Regions from separate parts of the Bradyrhizobium sp. 604_D8_N2_3 genome, predicted to be linked through region 2. Evidence: riboswitches for the same ligand, from Rfam matches in the RefSeq annotation. Region 2 holds a riboswitch; the other holds the start of a gene.
What was found. A riboswitch is a leader RNA that binds a small molecule or an ion and turns the genes downstream of it on or off. The one in region 2 is predicted to bind cobalamin.

Region 1 (7,635 bases), 3.8 Mb from region 2:
TCGGTAACGGTGATGGTGCAGAATTCACGGGGAGTGCCGCCGGCCGACGCGACGCCCTTCTTCACCGCCTGGGCCTGGCGCATCAGGGAAATGTTGCAGGGGGCGGCCTCGTTCCAGCAGGAGGCGACGCCGACGAAGGGCTGGTGGATCTGCTCGGTGGTCAGACCCATGGCGTAGAAGTAGGACCGGTGCGGCGCGCGCGTCGGGCCTTCCGTCACGTGACGGCTCGGCAGCCTCTGCTTGATGTCGGTCTTTGCGTCCATCGCAAACCAGTTTCCCCGGCCAACCCTTTCAGACCCGAAAAATCAGAGCCAAGATTTGAATCGACCTTGGGATTTTCCGTCCTTCGAAGACCGCCGATGCCCTTCAAACTTTAGAGCGATTTTATTCATGTTCGGGTGTGGCTAAAAAGCGGCGCTGATGCGAACGGACGGAGATAAGGGTTTAATCCAAGATGAGTGTTGCAGGGACAGCACAATCGTTACCGGGAAGACACGGGTTGGCTTACTGCGATACCCTCGTGAATATGACAATACACAACTTGAGATTTCAGATCTGTTCAGGCGCACCCCAGCGCGGGTCTCAGGAACGGAGTGTGCCTCACCTGAGTCGCGGCGGCCCGCAGTACCAACCCCGTCATCCTGAGGCAGGAGTGATGAGCGCCAAGCGCCCAGCTCAATCCGTCAGGTCGAGCCGCATGAACTGGTTGTGCGGGCTCGCCTCATAGTCGGCGAACGGCGAGCAGGAGACGAAACCGGCGCTGCGGTAGAGCGAGATGGCGGGCGCGTGCAGGGCTGCCGTGCCGGTCTCCAGGCTGAGGTGCACGTAACCCCGCCTGCGGGCTTCAGCGATGATATGGCCCAGCAGTGCGCGCCCTACCCCGGTGCCCCGTGCAGCCGGCGCGGCACGCATCGACTTCACCTCGCCATGCGTATGATCCAGCTCCTTCAGCGCACCGAACCCGAGCAGGACATCGTCCTGCCAAGCCGTCCAGAAGGTCACGGTGGCAGCCGAAAGGCCGGTGGCATCGAGAGCGAAGGCGCGCTCGGCCATGACGCTGCGCAGCTCCTCGAGATGATGTGCCAACAAATCGGCGACATAGGGCGCCGTCGGATCGTCTCGTCTGATCTCCACCTCATCCCCCTGCTGCCGCACGCGTGCCACCGTTTAAGCACAGGTGGCACGCCCGCGGCATAGCCATGATCGGTGCTATTCCCAAGTCAGCGCACCACCATTCTGGTATTCGATGACGCGGGTCTCGAAGAAGTTCTTCTCCTTCTTCAGATCCATTGCCTCCGACATCCACGGGAACGGGTTCTCGACCTCGGCGAACACCGGAGCGAGCCCGATCTGCGCACAGCGGCGGTTGGCGATGAAGTGCATGTACTGCTCGCACAGCGCAGCATTCAGGCCGAGGAAGCCGCGCGGCATCGTGTCCCGTCCGTAGGCGGCCTCTAATTCGGCTGCATCACGGATCATGCCGCGAACCTCGTCCTGGAATGCCGCCGTCCACAGATGCGGGTTCTCGATCTTGATCTGGTTGATCACGTCGATGCCGAAGTTGAGATGGATGCTCTCGTCGCGCAGGATGTATTGATACTGCTCGGCGATGCCGACCATCTTGTTACGGCGGCCAAGCGACAGGATCTGCGCGAAGCCGGTGTAGAACCACATCCCCTCGAACACGACATAGAAGGCGACGAGATCGCGCAGGAAGGCGCGGTCGCTATCCGGCGTCCCCGTCTGGAACGACGGATCGTCCAGGTGCTGCGTGTGCTTGAGCGCCCAGGCCGCCTTGTCCGTGATCGACGGCACCTCACGGTACATGTTGAACAGCTCGCCCTCGTCGAGCCCGAGGCTTTCGACGATATACTGGAAGGTGTGGGTGTGAACCGCCTCCTCGAAGGCCTGCCGAAGGAGGTACTGCCGGCACTCCGGATTGGTGAGATGGCGATAGATCGCCAGCACGATGTTGTTGGCGACCAGCGATTCGGAAGCCGCGAAGAATCCGAGATTGCGCTTGATCGCGCGCCGCTCGTCCTCGGTCAGCCCGTCCCGCGACTTCCATAGCGCGATGTCGGCCTGCATCGAGACTTCGGTCGGCATCCAGTGATTGTTGCAGCCTGAAAGATACTTCTCCCAGGCCCATTTGTACTTCAGCGGAAGCAGCTGGTTGACGTCGGCGCGGCAGTTGATCATCCGCTTCTCGTCGACGGAGACGCGGCCGCCGGCGCGATCGATCGCGCCTAAGCCGGTCGGGTCGGCCGGCTCGAGCTTGAGCTGGGTCTGCGGACGCAGTGCGGTGGCGAGACTTGAGGCGGCCGGAGCGACTGCTGTGGTTTCGGTATCGGACCAGTCGAGCATCGTCATCTCCTCACTGGCACGCTTCGCATTCGGGATCGTCGATCCGGCAGGCCTTGATGCCGTCGAGGTCCGGCGTTGCCGCGGTCGGCATCATGATCGGCGCGTGCGACACTGCCACTGACGCGGACACCGCATTGAGCTTTCCGTCGGTGCCCTTCAACGTCGATTTCTCGACATGCGTGGCGCTGCGCGAGCGCAAATAGTAGGTCGTCTTCAAGCCGCGCCGCCAGGCCAGCCGGTAGAGCGCATCGAGCTTCTTGCCGGAGGGATTGGCGATGTAGAGGTTGAGCGACTGCGACTGGTCGATCCATTTCTGCCGGCGCGCGGCCGCCTCGATCAGCCAGGCGCTGTCGATCTCGAAGGCGGTGGCGTAGAGCGCCTTCAGATCGTCAGGAACGCGGTCGATCTGGCCGACGCTGCCGTCGAAATATTTGAGGTCGGAGACCATCACCTCGTCCCAAAGCCCCCTCGCCTTGAGGTCGCGCACCAGGAACTCGTTCACGACCGTGAAGTCGCCGGACATGTTCGATTTCACGAACAGGTTCTGATAGTTCGGCTCGATCGACTGCGAGACGCCGCAGATGTTGGAGATCGTCGCCGTCGGCGCGATCGCCATGACGTTCGAGTTGCGCATGCCGCTGGACGTGACCTTCTTGCGCAGGCGATCCCAGTCGAGCGTTGCGGAGCGATCGACGTCGAGACCACCGCGCGAGTCGGCGAGAAGCTGGATGGAGTCGAGCGGCAAGATGCCCTTCGACCACAGCGAGCCCTCGAAGCTCGGATAGCGTCCGCGCTCCGCGGCGAGATCGGACGACGCTTCGATCGCGTGGAACGAGATTGCCTCCATGCTGGTGTCGGCAAACGCCACGGCCGCGTCGGACGCGGTCGGAATGCGCTGGACCTGAAGCGCTTCCTGAAAGCCCATCAGGCCGAGCCCGACGGGACGATGACGCATGTTGGAACGCCGCGCCTCGGGGATGGTGTAGAAATTGATGTCGATGACGTTGTCGAGCATCCGTACTGCTGTCGTCACCGTCCGCTTCAGCTTGGCATGGTCGAGTCCATTGGGACCGACATGGTTGAGCATGTTGATGGAGCCGAGATTGCAGACCGCGACCTCGTCGGCGGAGGTGTTCAGCGTGATCTCGGTGCAGAGGTTCGACGAGTGGATCACGCCAACGTGCCGCTGCGGCGAACGCAGATTGCAGGGGTCCTTGAAGGTGATCCAGGGATGACCGGTCTCGAACAGCATGGTCAGCATGCGACGCCAGAGGTCGCTCGCGCGCACGGTCTTGAAGACGCGCATGCCGCCGGCTTTCGCCCTGGCCTCATAGGCCTCGTAAGCCGTCTTGAACGCCTCGCCATAGAGATCGTGCAAATCGGGCGTCTCGTCAGGCGAGAACAGCGTCCATTCGCCATCGGCATCGACGCGCTGCATGAACAGGTCCGGCACCCAATTGGCGGTGTTCATGTCGTGGGTGCGGCGGCGGTCGTCGCCGGTGTTCTTGCGCAGGTCGAGGAATTCCTCGATGTCGACGTGCCAGGTCTCAAGATAGGCGCAGACCGCGCCCTTGCGCTTGCCGCCCTGGTTGACGGCAATCGCGGTGTCGTTGGCAACCTTCAGGAACGGGATGATGCCCTGGCTCTCGCCGTTGGTGCCCTTGATGTGGGCGCCGAGACCGCGGACCGGCGTCCAGTCGTTGCCGAGGCCGCCGGAATATTTTGCCAGCAGTGCGTTGTCCTTGATCGACTTGAAGATGCCGTCGAGATCGTCCGAGACGGTTGTGAGAAAACAGGACGACAATTGCGGACGCAGCGTACCCGAATTAAACAGCGTCGGCGTCGAGGCCATGAAGTCGAACGACGACAGCAGATCGTAGAACTCGATCGCCTTGGCTTCGCGGTCGATCTCGCGAACCGCAAGACCCATCGCGACGCGCATGAAGAAGGCTTGCGGCAGTTCGATCCGCTTGCCGCGGACGTGCAGGAAGTAGCGGTCGTAAAGTGTCTGGAGGCCGAGGAACTGGAAATTCAGGTCGCGCTCGGGCTTGAGTGCAGCCGCGATCCGGCCGAGGTCGAAGCGGGCCAGTTCAGGATCGAGCAGTTCGGCGGCAATGCCGGTCTTCACATAGGCCGGGAAATATTCGACATAGCGTACAGCCATATCGGCCTGCGAGGCGGAGGTCGGCACGGCATGGACATAGGACAGCACCTCGCCGCGCAGCTTGTCCAGCAGCAGGCGCGCGCTGACATAGGCGTAGTTCGGCTCCTCCTCGACCAGCGTGCGCCCGGCCATGATCGAGGCCAGCGCCAGTTCGTCCTGGCTGATGCCGTCGTAGAGATTGCGGGTGGTCTCGGTGAGCACGGGTGCCGCGGAAACGCCGTCGAGGTCGGCGCAGGCTTCGCCGATAATCAGCGCAAGCCGCTTGGCGTCGAGACCAACGCGCGAACCGTCGGCGAGCGTGACCTGAAGTGCCGGCGCGACAGCGGGCGTCGCTTCCGCGGCCGCCTCCTCGGCGCGCTGGCGCGACCGCTCCTCGCGGTACAGCACATAGGCGCGTGCGACCTTGTGGTGCTCGCTCCGCATCAAGGCGAGCTCGACCTGGTCCTGCACGTCCTCGATATGGAAGGTGCGTCCCTCGCCTGCCCGCCGCATCAGCGCAGTGACGACTTCGGCCGTCAGCTGCTCCACGCTCTCATGGACGCGGCGTGAGGCGACCGCGCTGGTGCCTTCGACCGCAAGGAAAGCCTTGGTCATGGCGACCGCGATCTTGGCGGAATCGAACGGCGAGACCTTGCCGTTGCGACGGATGATCTGCATGGCCGGCTCGCTCGAAGCAGGCGCAAGCGATTGTGGACGCAAATGAACGATGGGTGCGGAAGCGGTGTCCGCGTCGTGCAGGTTCAGTGACATCAATGGGCCCCGTGATGCGCGCGTTGTGTTTGAGCGGGGCTGTAAGGAAGGACGCTGCAGAAACGCCGGCAGCAGAGTTGCCGGGCGGTGCATGCAAGCGACCGCCGGACACCCCGCCCGTGGACGTTCAGATTGTCGCGGCAGGTCTCCTGGCTCGCAGGTCGTCGCCCACTTCCCGTCTTCCCGGCGCGAAAGGCGCCAGTGACGATTGTTCGGAAGCAGCTCGCTGCTGACAGTTGCGGGGGCAGCGCCGGAATTCCGCGCTCTCGCGCGGTTCACCGGCTTCCCTCTTAGCCACTAAATCTTGCGATCCAGCGGAACCGTGACGCCCACATGTGGTGACATATGCAGCCGGGTGTCAACGATTCGTTGCGGGTCAGAAGCTCTGTTCCCTGTGGAATGCGGGAATTCGCACTTGGGGCGCTCTTCAGCTTGGCGCGCTGTGTGACCCACGGCCCGACTGCAGGATCACACAGTCCGGCGCGACGCTGCCGCTGCATGTCGCCTCGCAGCCGCTCACCAGCGACGTCACTGTCGCTTCCAGCACGCGCAGCTCCGCAATTTTCGCCCTGATTGCACCGAGGTGCTTCTCCGCAAAGGTCCTCGTTTCGCCGCACGGCGAGCATCGCTGGCCGGCGAGCCAGACCGAGCTGGTCAGCCCGATGCGCGTCACGATGACGGCGGTGAAGGCGCCCTCGCCGCCCAGGAACGGCGTGGACGCTCGACGCTATTCGGACGAAAGGTGATAGCCGCGATCGCGATAGTCGAAATCGACGAGTTCGCAGATCCGAGCCGAGGGATCGGCGGGCGCCGCATAATAAGCCCTGATCTCCTTGATGCGACCGCTCGCCCCTTCGAACGCGTACCATTCGTCGCCGCGAAGCGCCGTGCCATGCGTGCGCTTCCAGTGCGTCCATTCGATCACGGCTTCCGGCGACGTCGACGAGCAAAGAATCTTTTCGATCGTCCATCGCGACCCGAGATTCTCGACGCACCAGATCCATTTGCGCGCGATGGTATCGGCGCCACGCCATGGAATGTCCGGCAAGCCGGGTGGGAAGTAGTGAACCGCGTCCGCTGTGAAGCAGGCCATCAAGGCATCGTAGTCGGCGGCGTTGCAGGCGTCGAAATAGCGACGGATCGTCGCCTCCATGGCGGCGGGCGATGTCTTGCTCATGTCAGGCTCCCGCCCGGATCGTCGTGGCCCGCGCCGGATCCGCACCGGCCTTTTTCCAGGCCTCAAAGTCGGCGCGCACGGCAGGTGTGGGCGGATAGACGCCGTAGAGCGGCTCGCCCGCACTGATACGATACGACAGGTACTTCTCGAGCTGGTCCCGCCTCTCGCAGAGGTCGGCCATTTCGGCGGCCAAATGCCGTGGCACGACCGTGATGCCGTCACCGTCACCGACGATGATGTCGCCCGGGTAGACCGCCACGTCGGCGCAGGCGATTGGAATATTCAGATCCGCGACGCGATGATACGACAACCGCGTCGATGCCGTGACCTGCCGGGCATAGGCGGGGAAATCGAGCCGCGCCAGCTCCTGGCCGTCACGAAACGCACCATCAGTGACAATGGCCGCGGCGCCCCGCACCTTCATCCGCGTCGGCAGCATAGCGCCCGCAGAGGCCGCGCGCGGATCGTTACGGCTGTCGATCACCAGGACATGGCCGGGCGGGATACTCTCGACCGCTTCCCACTGCAGATTGTCCGCGTTCGGATACGGCGTGAGCGTCTCTATGGTATCGAGATCCTCTCGCGCCGGGATCATGCGCATGGTGAAGGCCTCGCCGGCGAAGCGGACCGCGTCCTTGTTCATCGGCACCAGCCCGACCAGGAAGCACTGGCGCAGGCCTTTCTTGAACAGCTCGGTGGTCAGCGAACCCGAGGAGACATCCTTCAGCCGGCGGATGACAGACGGATCCAGGGGACTAAGCTTCGTCTTTGGTTCGTACATGGCCATCCTCCCTCAGGGGCGCTTTCCGACCTCGTGGACGTCACGGGCCCAGGCGCGCGCCTGCTCCGACAGGCTGAAGCCGAGGCCCGGTCGGTTCGGCACGATCATGCGGCCGTTCACGACCTCGAGCTTCTCGTTGAACATCGCCTCCGACCACTCGAAATGCTCGACCCAGGGCTCCCGGGCATAGGCCGCGGTCAGGTGCAGATGGATCTCCATGCAATAGTGCGGCGCAAGCTGGAGCTTCTTGTGGTCGGCGAGCGCGAGGATCTTGAGGAACGGCGTGATGCCGCCGACGCGCGGTGCATCCGGCTGGATGAAATCGACCGAATTGTTGCGGATCAGCTCGTAATGCTCGTCGATGCTGGTCAACATCTCGCCGGTCGCAATCGGGGTCGC
Region 2 (7,635 bases):
CATCTGAGCAACATCGCGAAGGATTTTGCACGCTAATGCACTATCTTAAGCTTACCGCGAAGAATCGAAAGATAAGGGCAAGCACAACTTGTTTGGACCTTCGCTCCTCGTTTAAGGGACCGTCACGGAACGGGAGTGGTTGCGATGGAGCATGGGCAGGCCGAACTGATCGGAGGGAAACCTGTAATCTTCGGACAGCGTAAGGTGCGGCCGCGAGCGTGCGTGGCCGTCGGTAAGCGGCATCTGCGCGCCTTTCTACGGGATGTGCTGGAGGATATGGGGTTTATTATCAGCGAATGCGGGACTGCTGACGAGCTGCCCCACGTACTCTGCACGGAGTTCCCTGATCTGATCCTGCTCGGCATTGGCTCGGATCGCATCGAGCCTGGACGGTTGCTCGAGATACTCGTACGCGAAGAATTTGCAGGCAGAGTGCTGGCGTTCGGCGCCCGCGAGTCGATCATCATGACGGCAGTGCAGCAGGTCGGGGGGGAATATGGACTTGCTATGCTGCCGCCGCTGAGGACGCCGTTTGCAGCCGAGACGCTGCGCGATCGGGTCGCCATGCTCTTGCCCAGAGAGCCGGCGCCCCGTCCCGCGGTCCATGTCGGAGAAGCCTTACACGCTGGCTGGCTTGAGCTCTGGTATGAGCCGAAGTTTGATGTGTGCACCCTCAGCCGCCGCGGCGCCGAGGCGCTTGTGCGAATGCGGCACCCGACCTGGGGCGTTGTTCCATCGGCCTATTTCATCCCGGAGCCTCACGATCCGCATTTTAGGGAGTTGTCGCAGTTCGTGATCGACCGCGCAATCAAGGATTGGCAGTATCTTCTGGAGCAGCAAACTTCGATCGATCTCTCCATCAATCTCCCGGCAGCATTCCTGGTTGACCCGCAGGCGGTGCGCGATCTCTGTCAGCGCATGCCGTCGCACCCCGCTTTCGGCGGCTTGACGATTGAAATCGAGAGCGAGGAAGCCATCCAGAACCTAGATCTTCTGATTGAGGTTGCGCGTGAGGTTCGCTTTCACAACATTGGCCTTGCAATCGACAATGTCGGCGCCAATTGGCCGCAGCTGATGGGGGTAGAAAAATTCCCGTTCATCAAATTGAAAGTGGACCGGCAGTACGTCTCCGGTTGCGGAAATGGGCCCCTGAAGCGAACGGTGTGCCGCCATATCGTCGCTCTAGCCAAAGAGTATAGTGTGCGCACCGTCGCCGAAGGTGTGGAGAACCAGGCCGACCTGATCGCTGTGACCGAACTCGGCTTCGACCTTGCGCAGGGCCATCTGTTCGGAAAGGCCATGCCGCTGAAGCAATTTGCACAGTCATCTTTCAGCCCTGCTCCACTTCGTCCAAAATAGTTGCATGACGAGTGGTTGAGCACGGCCAGGCAAAGCGTACCAGCGCTCGCCCGCACCGCCATGCCTACTCGGCACCAGGCTGACTGCAATTCGAGCGGTCACTTTGCAAAGCCGGTGTCGGCTCCTCCCGGCGCAACTTCATTTCCCTTCGAAGCGACGCCGGAGCTTTTTGTAGCACAAACCCGTTTTGGCAAGCCTCCAGCGAGTCAATCCGCGGCGGTAACGTTACAGCCATGAGCGAGGTTTGCACAAAACCTCCGGTCAGGGCATGTGACCGGAGGTTTTGCCGAGATCCGGCGTAGACGTGAGTCGGCTCGCGGCTTTTAGTCGCGCCGCCGGTTTTGGCATCGTTGTGCGTCGCTTGGGCTCGCGCCGCCCTGCCAGACAAACCGACGGAAGCTCGCAGCGGTTTAGCCTGAAATTGAAGCGGCCTGTTACTGTCGCAGATGAAACATGGTCTCAGACCCGGGACAGCCCAATTGGGCAAATTGCCCACCATTGAGCGCGTCTGTGTTTGGCACGGCATTTGAAGGGGATCGCCAATAGCATCGCTCGCCCAAGGAGTCCGAAGGCATGGCTTACAAGATCGTCGCTTCGCAATGCACCGTTTGTGGTGCATGTGAGTTCGAGTGTCCCAACGCGGCGATCAGCCTCAAGCGCGACATTTACGTTATCGATGCCAAAAAGTGCACGGAGTGCGAGGGCCATTGCGACACGGCGCAATGCGCGGTCGTCTGTCCGGTGCCTGACACCTGTGTCCCGTCTAAGACAGCATAAGCAGCCCGCGTCCAGAAGGCCTCATCGCTCGATTTCGCGAACGTAGTCGTAGATGTCGAGCTTGAGGTGACCAGCGACCGCATGGGGCGCTGAGCCCCTCGAAGGGCTCTGTCGGAGGACACCGTCGAATTTGTCACGGACAAGGCCGCCTCGATGCTCCAGTGGCCGCGTTGAGGCTTATGGTCGCTGGTTGACGGGCCGAGGCGAGGTAGACGGGCGTCGAATAACCCAAGCTCGACTTGCAGGATATCTAAAGCTACGTCAGGCCGAAGCCGAAGAGACGGTCTCCTCGGGCGACGAGATCGCTCCGGAAAAGGTGGACTTCTCTTGCTTCGGGTATCATCCAGATCTTGAAACACGACTCGCGATCCAAGAAAAGTGGATACTAGGATCATAGCACGATCCCGCCGCCCGCGCTCTTGCCGCTTGATTCAGTTTCGCAAGTCAGCGTGCATCCTGAGGTCCGGAACTGTTCCTGCATGTCGCGCCGGCCGGTGCCCAAGCAACACTATCTTGCCAAGCGGCGACGGACGCATCGAAGGCGCCCACCAAAGTCGCTCAGCACGTGAATAACTGGCGCACCGAGGAGATCATCTTGACCAACCTCACGGAGGCGATCGAGCTCGTGCCTCGTCGCGGGGCCAGCGAACACCAAGGAGTCCGACCTGATCATCCGTGCGATCCTGGAGCAATCCATTGGCAATTCCTAAGGAGCCTCATGGCGCTGTGATCAAACGGACACCGGCCGAGGATGATCGCAACTTCCTGACGACGAGTTCGAGAAGCTGCTGACGGAAAAGACCAGGCCCGTCGCGATCACACAGATATCGAAGGCGGCTCGGGTTCGTTCCGGCGGCGGAGCTCATCCGGTTACGCGAACAGGGTATAGAACGCGATCCATTCACAAGCGGAGCCTCCACAGATCCACGCGTGTTCACCAGGCCGGGAGCAAGACCGTCATATCCTACCTAGTACCTCGTCACAGGGATTATGACTCTTTGGAAGTGGCGGGGTAGGCGCCAGCCATTTTGGCGCGAGCCTTGTCTGTTGTGAACATCCATTTGATGCGGGAGCGGGCGGCATTTCGTTGTCGTTCCCAGGCGGTGATTTCGCGGCGCAGTCGCTTAGGGTCGTCGATCCTGCGATCCAGGCACTGGCCCCGCAGGACGCCGATTTCGATCTCGACCATGTTGAGCCAGCTTGCGTGTTTTGGGGTATAGTGGAACTCGAGCCGTCGCAAAATCCGCCTGGCTTCGGCGGGCGGGAACGCCTGATAGAGGGCGCCGGCGGAGTGGGTCGATAAATTGTCCTGGACGACCCGGATGATCTCGGCGTCGGGATAATGGATGTCGACGAGATCACGCATGCATTGGGCGTAATCCCTTGCCGCTCGCCGCTCGGTGACCTTGACCTTGCGCCAGGGACGATGCACGTCGAGGAGAACGAAGAGATTGACCGTGCCATTGCGACGATACTCATAATCGTAACGTTCGAGCCTGCCGGGCTTGGCCGGGATGGGCTGACGCGTTTCGCCGATGAGTTGCACCGGGCTTTCGTCGAAGCACACCACTGGCCGCCTGGAGTCGGGTGCCTCGGCATAGAGGTCGAGCACATCCTCCATGCGGGCGACGTATTCGCCGTCGACCTGCGGAATGCACCACATGTCTTTGCGCCAGGGCTTGAGGGCATTCTCGGCCAGGCGCCGCCGAACCGTCTCGTGCGACAGGCTCTTGTGTTCGGTGAGCTTGACCATCGCACCCGCCAGCAGCTTTAGCGTCCAGCGGGCACGGCCCCTTGGCGGACTGGCGCAGGCTGTCGCCACCAGCAAGGCTTCTTCCTTGCCCGTGAGTTTGCGCTCCGCCCCGGGACGCGGCTCTTCGCTCAGCGCCCGCTCCAGATTGCCTTCCACGAAGCGTCGCTTGGTCCGGTACACGGTCGAGCCGCTCACGCCGACGCTCCTTGCGATCTCCTCGTCGCTGGTCTCGGCATCGGCGGCCAGCAAAATCTGCGCTCGCTTGAGCTTGCGGGACGCATGCTTGCCGCCGCTGAGCAGTGCCCTCAGTTCGGTGCGCTCGATTTGGCTGAGTTCGACCCGATAGCGTACATTCATGGCGTGCCTCCTCGTTCGAGGCACGCACGAACAACTGAATCGGATGGCCGGCGTGAGTCCTTCGACAAAACCCTTCACGCCCACGCAGGGGCAGTATCTGGCTTTTATCCACCTCTATACCCGGCTGCATCGCAGGCCCCCGGCCGAAACCGACATGCAGGAATATTTCCGCGTCAGCCCGCCTACGGTTCACCAGATGGTCCTGACACTGGAACGCGCCCGCCTCATCAGACGGCAGCCAAGGACGCCTCGCAGCATCGAGGTCCTCGTTGATCCGAAACTCCTGCCGGAGCTAATCTGACCGCCGGACCCAACCTGTCAAAATCACTGTGCAGAGCCACTAGTACAGCTCGCAATCGCTTGGGCAATATCGCAGCGACAATCAGTAGGTTGACGCATCGATCCTCGTGCGCATAATGCCTGCCGTCGTGGTCTCCGGATTTCGTTTGATCCGGAGCTAAGAGGGAAGCCGGTGCAATGCCGGCGCTGCCCCCGCAACTGTAAGCGGCGAGCCGCTGTCCAACGAAGTCACTGGAGCCATGCGGCTTCGGGAAGGCCGGACAGCAGCGACGACCCGCGAGCCAGGAGACCTGCCTCGACAATATATCGTCCACGGGCGGGGTGTCCCGGTGTGCGCCAAGCAGCTGTCGCTCAGCGATATTCGCTGCATACGTCCGCCATGGCCTTTGCCCCAATCATGGGGTCTAAACTATGTCTATTCTTTCGCTTCCCGTTGCCACACTGGGGACGTCACGCATCGGCCCACGACGCGAACTCAAATTCGCGCTCGAGAGCTACTGGGCGGGAAAGTCCAGCGAAGCCGAGCTCCTCGAGGCCGGGAGTGGACTTCGTGCCGCTAATTGGGCACGGCAGAAATCCCGCGGTGCGACCGTCATTCCTTCGAATGACTTCTCGCTCTACGATCATGTGCTCGATACCAGCGTAATGGTCGGCGCCATTCCCGACGTCTACGGCTGGACCGAAGGTCCTGTGTCGCTCAATACCTACTTCACCATGGCGCGTGGCGCTCCGGACGGTGGTCACGCTCAGCATGGGCCTGGTGTAGCCGCACAGGAGATGACGAAGTGGTTCGATACCAACTACCACTACATGGTGCCGGAATTTCACCAGGATCAGATCTTTAAGTATTCCTCTCGGAAGCCGATCGAGGAATATGAGGAGGCAAGAAGCCTCGGCTACCAGACGCGCCCCGTCCTAGTTGGCCCAGTTACTTTCCTGAAGCTCGGCAAAAGCGTAAATCCCGCATTCAATCCGCTGTCGCTGCTTGATCGGCTCCTCCCAGTCTATGTCGATGTTCTCCGCGAACTAGCCTCGCGCGGTGCTGAATGGGTTCAGCTCGACGAGCCATGCCTAGTGACGGACGTCGACGACGCATCTCGGGCGGCTGTCCGCCGGGCCTATGCTCATTTCGCCAAGGCCGTGCCGGCCCTCAAAATCATGCTGGCCACATATTTCGGGGCGATCGGTGACAATCTTGAAACAACTTTGGCCTTGCCCGTTGCCGGGCTTCATGTCGACCTGGTTCGGGCACCCGACCAGTTGGACGCAATTGTCGCCACAGCCCATAGAGATCTCGTGGTCTCGCTAGGCGTCGTTGATGGTCGCAACGTGTGGCGCTCCAATCTCCCGGCGCTGCTCGACCAACTTGCTCCTATGGTCAAAAAACTGGGCAGGGACCGTGTTCAGATTGCTCCCTCCTGCTCGCTGCTTCATGTTCCGATCGACATTGAGCTAGAGACCGATCTCGATCCCAATCTGAAGACGTGGCTGGCGTTCTCAGTTCAGAAGATCAAGGAACTTTCGATATTGGGCAAAGCGCTGGCCGGCCATGCTGCCGAGGTGGCCGATGAACTTGCGCTCTCGGAGGACGCAGCCGTCACCCGCGGAACATCGCCCAAGATCCACAATGCGAAGGTCGCCGGACGAATGGCCGCGATCGACGATAGCATGCGTCGCCGTCGCAGTGCGTTCACCCAGCGCGCCAACGTCCAGCGCGTCGCCTTCGCATTGCCGATGTTTCCAACGACAACCATCGGATCCTTCCCGCAAACGGCAGACGTCCGGAATGCGCGCGCGGCTCATGCGCGGGGAGCGCTGAATGACACGCAGTACGAGCAGTTTCTGAGAGCGGAGACAGCCCGTACCGTCCAGTGGCAGGAAGATATCGGCCTGGACGTGCTCGTACACGGTGAGTTCGAGCGCAATGACATGGTTCAATACTTTGGCGAGCAGCTCTTGGGCTTCGCTTTCACCAAGCACGGCTGGGTTCAGTCTTATGGCTCGCGGTGCGTTCGTCCTCCTATCCTGTTTGGAGATGTCTCCCGGCCGAAGCCCATGACCGTTGAATGGTGGCGCTATGCGCAGTCTCTGACCAAAAAACCCATCAAGGCTATGCTGACCGGACCGGTGACGATCCTGAACTGGTCGTTTGTCCGTGACGACATCCCGCGGAGCGAGACATGCCGACAGATCGCTCTCGCGATCCGAGATGAGGTCATCGACCTTGAGGCGGCTGGAGCGACCATGATCCAGATCGACGAGGCTGCATTGCGGGAGGGATTGCCGCTACGCAAATCGCAGTGGAAGGACTATCTCGATTGGGCAGTGGACAGTTTCCGCGTTTGCTCCTCCGCTGTCGCCGACGGAACTCAGATCCATACCCACATGTGTTATTCCGAGTTCAACGAAATCATCGATGCGATCGCAGCAATGGATGCCGACGTCATTTCAATCGAGACGTCGCGTTCTAAAATGGAATTGCTCGACGCCTTCAAGACCTACAAATATCCTAATGAGATCGGGCCCGGCGTCTATGACATTCATTCACCGCGCGTTCCAGCAGCGGCGGAGATCAAGCAGCTGATTGTGTTGGCGCGGCAGCGAGTTTCCGATCGGCAGCTCTGGATCAATCCCGACTGCGGACTGAAAACGCGAAAGTGGGAGGAGGTGGGTCCCGCGCTCGTCAATATGGTGGCCGCCGCACGCGAGTTGCGGGCTGAGCCATGACGGTACGAACGTTTCGCCAACGCGTTTTTGAATAAGATACACGCGCTTTGGGAGCTCGCGATGTGCTTGCGAGCTTCCCAAGGTATTCAGCGCCTGGGAATGCCGGCCGGCGCTGGCGGAGGCGATCGCATATAGCCGGCGACAACCTCTCTCGATCCGACGGCCGACCGCGCGCCGGCGATGCCGATCAGGTGAAATATTCCGAAGTCATTAACGCTCGACACGAACCACAGCCCGACGTTTTTATTTATCCATCGCGTGGATGCGTTACATCACAACAATCAATTTTACCGCCCTTTCGGAATGTCATACGAAATGGGCGCCTTGGCACCGATCTTCGCGAAGACAATCGAGCGTTGTTG

Region 1: another riboswitch for cobalamin. It lies ahead of AB7245_RS24440 (ribonucleoside-diphosphate reductase subunit alpha); the one in region 2 lies ahead of metE (5-methyltetrahydropteroyltriglutamate--homocysteine S-methyltransferase).

What each region holds. Positions count from the first base shown of each region.
Region 1 is NZ_JBPWPM010000001.1:5,132,459-5,140,093, forward strand. It holds gene ilvD (dihydroxy-acid dehydratase) at 1-263, opposite strand, end outside; gene AB7245_RS24430 (GNAT family N-acetyltransferase) at 676-1,134, opposite strand; gene AB7245_RS24435 (ribonucleotide-diphosphate reductase subunit beta) at 1,210-2,364, opposite strand; gene AB7245_RS24440 (ribonucleoside-diphosphate reductase subunit alpha) at 2,375-5,278, opposite strand; cobalamin riboswitch at 5,401-5,618, opposite strand; gene AB7245_RS24445 (nuclear transport factor 2 family protein) at 6,006-6,455, opposite strand; gene AB7245_RS24450 (ribonuclease activity regulator RraA) at 6,457-7,236, opposite strand; gene AB7245_RS24455 (L-talarate/galactarate dehydratase) at 7,249-7,635, opposite strand, start outside.
Region 2 is NZ_JBPWPM010000001.1:1,323,193-1,330,827, forward strand. It holds gene AB7245_RS06205 (EAL domain-containing response regulator) at 145-1,359, shown strand; gene AB7245_RS06210 (4Fe-4S binding protein) at 1,933-2,136, shown strand; gene AB7245_RS06215 (IS630 family transposase) at 3,125-4,246, opposite strand; cobalamin riboswitch at 4,659-4,858, shown strand; gene metE (5-methyltetrahydropteroyltriglutamate--homocysteine S-methyltransferase) at 4,958-7,273, shown strand.